DNA from 2 places in the Pigmentiphaga aceris genome. Region 2 is predicted to be linked to the other one. Evidence: predicted binding sites of a transcription regulator. Region 2 holds the regulator's gene; the other holds the start of a gene.
What was found. The regulator FliA, encoded in region 2, starts transcription of late flagellar genes. The targets are predictions, from matches to a motif close to CTAAAGTTTNNNNNNNNNNNGCCGNTA.
Positions count from the first base shown of each region.

Region 1: a site for FliA is predicted at 1,820-1,846, ahead of FXN63_RS09400 (DUF5610 domain-containing protein). Genes of this name have one in related genera too.

Region 1 covers NZ_CP043046.1:2,211,909-2,216,327, forward strand. The annotation lists gene FXN63_RS09395 (PhoH family protein) at 1-1,695, opposite strand, end outside; gene FXN63_RS09400 (DUF5610 domain-containing protein) at 1,924-2,571, shown strand; gene FXN63_RS09405 (peroxiredoxin) at 2,729-3,193, opposite strand; gene FXN63_RS09410 (Mth938-like domain-containing protein) at 3,252-3,632, opposite strand; gene FXN63_RS09415 (homoserine dehydrogenase) at 3,868-4,419, shown strand, end outside.
Region 2 covers NZ_CP043046.1:3,751,651-3,756,069, reverse strand. The annotation lists gene flhF (flagellar biosynthesis GTPase FlhF) at 1-1,330, shown strand, start outside; gene FXN63_RS16285 (MinD/ParA family ATP-binding protein) at 1,395-2,009, shown strand; gene FXN63_RS16280 (RNA polymerase sigma factor FliA) at 2,020-2,742, shown strand; gene FXN63_RS16275 (hypothetical protein) at 2,892-3,230, opposite strand; gene flgM (flagellar biosynthesis anti-sigma factor FlgM) at 3,289-3,582, opposite strand; gene flgA (flagellar basal body P-ring formation chaperone FlgA) at 3,711-4,406, opposite strand.

The DNA of each region.
Region 1 (4,419 bases), 1.5 Mb from region 2:
GTCGATGATCAGGAACTTGTTCAGGAAGGTACGGCCGCGCATGAAGTTCAGCGACTTGACCTTGATGCGTGAGCGGATCAGGTCCATGGTGGCCGCGCGACCCCAGTCGCCGCCGCTTCCGCTGCCGCTGCTGTGTTCGCTGTCACCCATGTTGAGCACGTCGAGGTTGTCTTCCAGCGCGCCCATCCAGGGCAGCATCTTTTCTTCTTCGGTACCTGGCAGGAAACCGATGTCTTCGCCCACCGGCACCGTGACACGGGTCATGATGATCTCGGTATAGCGTTTGGTTTCCAGTACCTGCGTCAGCCCCGCCGCCAGCGCCAGCAGCGTCTTGCCTGTACCCGCCTGACCCAGCAGCGAGATGAAGTCGCATTCCGGGTTCATCAGCAGGTTCAGCGCGAAGTTCTGTTCGCGATTGCGGGCGGTGATGCCCCACACATTGTTCTTGTTGTGGGTGAAGTCACGCAGGGTTTGCAGCACGGCGGTCTTGCCGACCACTTCGCGCACCTGCGCGTACAAGGGCATGCTGCCCTCGAAGTACACGAACTGGTTCACTGCAAATTGCGCGCACAGCGGGCCGGTTACCCGGTAGAAGGTGCTGCCGCTTTGCTGCCAGGACTCGATGCCCTTGCCGTGCTTGTCCCAGAAGTCGTCCGGCAATTGCAGCATGCCGGTATACAGCAGGTCTGAGTCTTCCAGCACCTGGTCGTTGAAGTAGTCCTCGGCCAGCAGGCCAAGTGCACGCGCCTTCAGGCGCATGTTGATGTCTTTCGACACCAGTACCACTTCGCGGTCCGGGTATTTGATCTTGACGGCGCTGACGACACCCAGAATCTGGTTGTCGGCCTTGCCCACCGGCAGGCTGTCGGGCAGTTCGCCGGTCATGCTGGTGGTCTGCAACAGCAGGCGGCCCAGCGCATCGCGGTTGCCCAGCTTGTCGAGCGGAATACCGTCGTCGATCTGCTCGCTGTTGACCACCAGCTGGTCAAGCAGGCGGCTGACCTGGCGGGCGTTGCGTGCGACTTCCGACACGCCTTTCTTGTGGTCGTCGAGTTCTTCCAGCGTGATCATCGGCAGGAAGACGTCGTGCTCGGCAAAGCGGAAGAACGAGCTGGGATCGTGCAACAGCACGTTGGTGTCCAGCACGAAGATGCGTTTGGCATCGGCGTGCGCACGCGCCGCGCGGCGTGTGGTTTCGACGCTCGGACGGCTGCGCGCCGCCGGGCGTGCCGTGGCGGTGGGTGCCACGGCGGCAACAGCTTGCTGTGCGTCGGCTGCCGGTGCGGCTTTGCCAGCTGCTTTGGTCTTGGGTGTTTTTTCCGCAACGGCAACGGGTGCGGCGACTTCTTTGGCAACCCGCGCAGACTTGCGCGCCGGTGCGGAAGGCGCGTCGACCGGCAGCGCAGCTGCGGTCTGAGCCAGGGGCTGGGCAACCGCGGGAGCAGCGGGTGCTGCGCGCTTCGCTGCGCTGGACAGCAACACGGCATCGCTGCCGCGTTTCGGACGTGCGGACTTGGCCGGCGTGGCACGCATGCCTGTCAATTCGGGCTGTACAAGAGGAGGGGAGGGGGGAACAACAACTTCCGGCTCGGTTGCAGCCGGCTTGCGTTTGGCGCGCGTCACGGCTGCTGCAGGTTCACCGTCCGACGCACTCAGGATCGAGGCGGGGCGGGTGGGCATCTTGGGAAGCGGCATGAATACAGGTCTCCTCGTCAGGAGCCTTAACGATACTGCACTTCCATGGCGGATTTATGGAGCAAGACCGTGCTTAGGTTGGATTTGGCAACCAGCATTGTCGTAATTCATCAGTCGGCCAACTATTAAGCTTTGATTAAGCTTGCCGTTAGTCACGCATTGCGTACGCCGGGGCGATCATTGCCGGAAGTATTGCCACGCGCAAGGCGCTTCTTTTGGAGGACGTGCATGGCTATCCAGACATCCAATATTGCCAATAGCAACACCAGCAGCACCACCCATCCCGACGCCACCAGCGCGTCGGCCTCCGCCAAGCCCGCGCCAACCGCTACCGAAGCGATGGCGCGCAACAAGGCACAAGTGAATACGCAGATCGTGCAAGCGTCGTTGACGGTGTCGATCAGCGCTGGAAACGAGTCGCAGCAGCTGGTGCTGCGCAATGTGGTCGACAAGCTCAATGAACTGCTGGACGACGGCAGCGGCATTCCTGCGCTGCAAACCGCGTCTCAGCAAGACAATTCACCCGAGGGTACGGCTGGGCGGATTGTGAGTCTGGCGACTGGTTTCTACGAGGCTTTCGCCAAGAAACATCCCAATGCAGACGAATCCGAGACGGCCGCGGCCTTCATGGAGACGATTCGCAGCGGGATCGAGCAGGGCTTCAAAGACGCGCGTGGCATTCTCGAAGGCCTGAGCGCGCTGCAAGGCGATGTGGCCAGCAACGTGGACAAGACCTACGAGCTGGTGATGAAGGGGCTTGACGAGTTCATGGCGAAATTCCAGCCCAAGGAGTCTACTGAGGCGGGTGCTCAGGCAGGTACTCCGACCGAAGCAAAGGCTGGCGTTCAGTCTGACAGCACCAAACCCGCAGCTTGAGGGTGACAAGGGCAGGGCTCGTCGCCTGAATACGGAAACGTTTCTGCCCTTGGCCACAAGGCTTTGTCGATCATGTTCTTTGATCGTGCTGTACGTCAGCCGGGTACGTCAGGCGGGTCTGCGGACCCGCCTGTTTTACGTCTGGACCTATATATATTCAGCCCAGTGCCTGCACGGCTGACAGCACCTCGTTCACATGGCCCGGCACCTTCAGGCCACGCCAGTCCTGCACCAGCAGACCCTCGGCGTTGATCAGGAACGTGCTGCGTTCAATGCCACGCACCTGCTTGCCGTACATGTTCTTCAGCTTCATCACGTCATAGGCCAGGCACACGGCCTCGTCCGGATCGGACACCAGCGTGAATTCCAATTCCTGCTTCAGACGGAAGTTTTCGTGCGACTTGATGCTGTCGCGCGACACGCCCAGCACCACCGCACCTGCTGCCTTGAACGCCTCGGCCTGGTCACGGAAGTTCTGTGCCTGGGTGGTGCAGCCCGGTGTGCTGTCCTTGGGATAGAAATACAGCACCACGGGTTTGCCGAGGAAATCGCTCAGGCTGATTTCGCCCTGGGTGCTGGCGGCGGTGAAGCCCGGCGCGGGACGGCCGACGAGGGGACGCATGCAGATTCCTGTGTGTAAGTCAGTGTGTAAATGAGGGTCTGGGAAGGGGATGGGCGGACTACGCATCCTGCTCGGGAATCAGCGCGATGCGAACACGCCGTCCCTCGGCAACCAGGATGTTGAAGGTGCGTGCTGCCGCCTGGGTAGTCATGACTTCAACGCCGATGCCGGCCTTCAGCAAGGGCTTGATCAGCGGCCCGGTCAGGAAGCGCTGGCGTGAACCTGTGCCGATCAACAACACTTCCGGCTGGTCTTTGGACGCCTGTGCAAGCGCGTCGGCGTTGATGTCGTCGACAGACGTCACGGGCCAGCGCTCGACCGTGCCGCTGGTGCCGAAGGTCACCGCGTAGTCGTGGCGCACCTTGTTGATGTCCAGATAGCCGGAACCATAGGCAGTGATGGTATTGGCGTTGGGATTGGAGTCGACGTGCAGTCTCATGCTGAATTCCGCAAAGAATGACGGGAAATGGCGGTATGTGGCGGTGCGGCGATTTGCCGGGGCCAAGGGCTTCCGATAGATTATAGGGTTAGCCTCGCAAGGTATCTGCGTGGCTGTTCCGCAAGGACGGGCGGCTGCCCACAGGATTGTCGCGGGGACGGACCCCGCGATCCCATTTTTGCGGAATCGGTGAAAGCTGGTTCCGCCGTGTGATTCAAAGCTTACGGAAAGTCAGATGGAACCCATTCGAGTCGGCCTGCTGGGCCTTGGTGTAGTTGGCGGCGGTACCTTCAAAGTGCTGGCACGCAATGCCGAAGAAATCGCGCGTCGCGCCGGACGCCGCATCGTGGTCACCAAGGTCTCCGCACGTGACCTGACTCGCGCCAAGGAACGTGTCGGCAATGACGCCGAGGTCGTCACCGATCCGTTCGAGATCGTGCGCGATCCGTCTATCGACATCGTGGTCGAACTGATTGGCGGCACCGGCATTGCCCGTGACCTGGTGCTGGAAGCGCTGGCTCAGGGCAAGCACGTGGTCACGGCCAACAAGGCCCTGCTGGCCAAGCATGGCAACGAAATCTTTGCGTTGGCCAGCAGCAAGGGCCTGATGGTGTCCTTCGAAGCGGCAGTTGCCGGTGGCATCCCGATCATCAAGGCCATTCGCGAAGGCCTGACCGCCAATCGCATCGAATGGGTTGCCGGCATCATCAACGGCACCACCAATTTCATCCTGTCGGAAATGCGCGACCGTGGCCTGCCGTTTGCCGACGTGCTGAAAGAAGCACAG
Region 2 (4,419 bases):
CGGTGGCCGCGCGTTGTGGGACGAGATCGAAGACGAACCCGTGCGCCTGTCGCCGGCTGCACGTGTGCTGGCACAGCAAAGCGGCACGCCGGCCTGGCCGCGCATGGATGAGGACCAGGCGCAGCACGTGGTGCGCTCCAATCTGCCGCAGGCAAGCCGTCCCCAACGTGAAGCCGTACACCCCGAACCTGAACGACCCCGCGTGCGCCCGATTGCAGAATCGGGCAGCCGCGTGTCGGAAACCGAACAAGGCATGCGCGAGACCCTGCGCCAGTCGCAACCCAGCTTGCCGGTAGCTGCCTCGCATTCGTCGCCTGAAGCCCAGCCAGCCGCAGCGCCCGCGATCTCGCCGGAAGATGCGCAGGCCATTGCTTCTGCCGCGACCGCACCGGTCATGGAAGAAATGCGCGCCATGCGTGAGTGGATGTCCCAGCAGATGGGCGCGCTGACCTGGCGTGATGCCACCCACCGCAACCCCATGCGTCGCAATCTGTGGCGCACGCTGGTCGACTCGGGTTTCTCGCCGGTGTTGGCGCGTACGATTCTGGCTCGCCTGCCCGACGATTACGCCGAGGCTCAAGCAGAACAGTGGTTGCGCGAAGTGCTGGTGCGCAATCTGCGCACGGTGCCGCTGGCTGACAGCATTGTCGAAAAAGGTGGCATTTACGCCATCGTCGGCCCGACGGGTGTGGGCAAGACCACGACCACGGCCAAGATCGCCGCGCGCTGCGTCGTGAAGTACGGTGCCCGTTCACTTGGTCTGATCACCACCGACCAATACCGGATCGGTGCCGTTGACCAGCTGCGTACCTTCGGCCGCATTCTGGGCGTCGATGTCTACACCGCACGCGGTGCCCAAGACCTTGAATCCACCTTGCTGGGCATGAGCGACCGCAAGCTGGTGCTGGTGGACACCACCGGTATGAGCCAGCGCGACGAGCGCATCCCCGAACATCTGCAATCCCTTGCCGTGACGAACGTGCAGCGCCTGCTGGTACTGCCGGGTGGTGCGCATGCAGAACAGGCCGAAGACATCGTCCAGGCGTATCGCGGCGACGGCCTGGCCGGCGCGATCATCTCCAAGCTCGATGAAGCGGTGCGCCTTGGCGGTCCGCTGGACGCCGCCATTCGTCATCAGCTGCCGCTGCATTTCCTGACCACGGGTCAGCGCGTACCGGAAGACTTGCACGGTGCCAACATCCAGTTGTTGGTGCATCGCGCGCTCAAGCAGCGCGGCTCGTCCTTGTTCGAGCTTGAAGGCGATGAGCTGGACTGGTCTTCAATGCCTGCGGTGGATGCCCCTTCCGGCAATCCGGCCCGCGTCTCATGATGGAGTCCTGACCGTGCAGGGCACGTCACTATATTCTGGCGAACTAACTGATCAGGCATCGGGCTTGCGTCGATTGCTGCAGCCTGCGACGCCGGTTGTCGAGATCGTCTGGGCAACCAATTCAGCCGTGCGCGCGGCTGCCATCCGGCGGCGTGTGCTGGCGTTGCGCCGCGAAGGTCGCGCACCCCTGGTGCTCGATCCGTCATACGGCGACCTGGCGCGGGCGTTCTCGGTCACGCCACGCTTCGAACTAGGCCATTTGCTGGACGGCCACACCACTGCCGATCACGCCTTGCACGCGATCGAGCCAGGCTGCTTCTTGCTGCCGGCAGCTCGCGCCTTGATGCGGGTTGTCAGTGGCGATGTAACCATGCAAGAGATTCTGGATGTTGTCGTGGCATTGCCGTCGGTGCCCGACATCCTGATCATCGGGGCAGGCCGCCAGCGGGCGAGCGAGCTTGCCTCGTGGAGTGGTGAAAACACGCGGTTCATCATGGTGGTTGATTCGCAGCCGGGGCAATTGATGACAGCCTATGTGCTGATCAAAGGGCTGCACGCCATCTTGCCGCAACTGTCGGTGTCTATCTGGGCGGGGGCCGCGGCGATGGAGGCCGCTACCCAGCTCAGCCTGACCGCCGAGCGTTTTCTCGGCTTGCACGCCGAGTTGGATATTTCCTGAATAAGATCTCATGTACAACCGAGCCGGCACGCTAGAACGTGATAGACAGCTGGAGCGCCATGTCCCCTTGGTGCGCCGCATGGCACACCACCTGGTGGCAAGGCTTCCTGCGAGTGTCCAGATCGAGGATTTGATCCAGGCCGGCATGATCGGCCTGATGGATGCGCTCGAACGATTCGAAGAGGGCATGGGTGCCCAGTTCGAAACCTACGCCACGCAGCGGGTGCGCGGTGCGATGCTCGACGAGTTGCGCCGCGGCGACTGGTTGCCGCGCAGCGTTCGACAGACGCAGCGCAAAATCGACGTGGCCATGCAGAAGCTTGAGCACAAGCAGGGGCGCGCACCGTCGGAAAACGAAATGGCCGAAGCGCTTGAGGTGCCGATCGACGAGTACCGGCACATGCTGGCCGATGCACGCGGCTCGCACCTCTTCTACTACGAGGATATGGACTCGGACGAAGATAGCGACAACTATCTGGACCGCCATATTGCCGACCATTCGGCAAATCCGCAGGAACGGCTGACCGATCGTCGTTTCAAGGAAGCGCTGGTCGAAGGTATCGAGCGCCTGCCCGAACGCGAGAAATTCGTGATGGGCCTGTACTACGAGCACGAGATGAACTTGAAGGAAATTGCTGCCGTGCTGGGCGTGACCGAGTCGCGCGTGTGCCAGCTGCATTCTCAGGCGGTTGCACGCCTGCGGACACGACTCAAGAGCTGGCGCGCCAATTGAGGTTCAGGTCGCTGGGCGACTGAATCGGCAAAAGGGATTTCTTACTGGGGATTTTGGGGATTTTCTAACTGCTTCTGGCTGACATCCGGCAACGGATCGTCGGCCGGATGTCTTTGCAGTACTGTGGTGGCACTGTTCTGCTGCGACGCTTAGACCGTCTTCAGCGTCAGTTGGCCGCCAGGACCGTATGTGGTCTCAAGACCGGCGGCACGTGCCAGTACTGCCAGGCGACTGCTGGCTGCGTGAGCTTGAATGTCGGAGAGTGCAGCAGCAACGCGCAGCGGCTTTGCCGTGTTCTCGATCCGGACACGCCATGCCTGGCGCACTGACTCATCTGCCGTGCTGAGTTGCTCTGCGAGTTCCGGCAAGACTTTTTGCAGGCTCAACAGGATTTGCGCGACTTCGCCCGCCAGACTGCGGACCAGGTCGGAATCGCCGCGTGCCATGGCATCGGTCAGCTGGGCACCCGTCGCATCGCAACGTTGCATCAAGGGCTCGAAGCGGCTGAGGGTAGCCGCGTCTACGCCTTGTAATCCCGCGAGGGAATTACCGGGAAGTGATGAGTTCGCGTTCAATTTGCAGGAACTTGTCTGCCACAGCTTCGGCGTTCACCTTGAACTTGCCGTCACGGATGGCTTGTTTGATTTCTTCGACGTGGGCAGCGTTGAAAGGTGCTTCGCTGCCTTGCGTCTCGCGCGATGCAGCCGACAGCTGGATCGATGAAGAGCTGGCGCTCACGCCGCTGGGCGCGCCTTGCTCGTTGGTCTGGCGAACGCGTGTTCCGGCCTGAGCATTGCTGCTGGGACGAAGCGGATCGGTACCGTTCTGGGTGATTTTCACGACATGACTCCTGCGATATACCCTAGTAACGGCGGGCCTGCTTAAAACTGTAGGGCTATATCGCCAGGAACTTTATCAGTTTGTGTATTTGGCGCGCTAGTTGCGCGGGCACGTGCCAGCATATGTTCTCACAGATGTACCTCGATCTGCTTGTCCGCGCGCAAGGTACCCGACACCGTTCGTCCGGATTCAAGTTTTACCCGGGCTGAACCGCCCACGGTCGACTGCTGAACGATTTCTCCGGCAGAGCGAACGGTAAATCCTTTGCCGATCAACAACACACGCACTTGTTCGCCAACACCCATGCGGGCTGCCGAGGTCAGTGCGTCTGGCGGAATTGGTTCACCGGCACGCAGCGGTCGCGTTACCCGTGAGCCGGCAAGACTTTGTTCATCAACGGTCACGCCGCGTGTCCAGCCAGCAACATCCAGCTCGGTCAAGGTCCAGTCGCCCTGTGCCAGCACGGAGCCTGCCTTGATCGGACGCGTGGGCACGGGAATCGTGGCGGTCAATGACACTTCGGCAGGCAGGCGCACTGTCCAGTTGCTGTCAGCGCAACGCAAGCCGATCTGCGTCTTGCCCCAGGATCTGGAGGAGGGCGGCAGGAAAACTTCGGGTTTGCAGGGCGCGTCAGCGGCTCTGGAGGCCAGTGTCGGCACCCGGACAGCGATTTCGGCACCCAGCACGTCGGCCTGGGATTGGGCGCGATCACGCAGCATCCGTTCGCCGATTTCAGCGATGGATTGCGCATCGACCGGGGCTGCCAGCAGCGGGGTCGATGCCAGCAGCGCGGTGGCCAGGGCAAGGGATCTGATCAGAAGCATGGACTGCACTTTA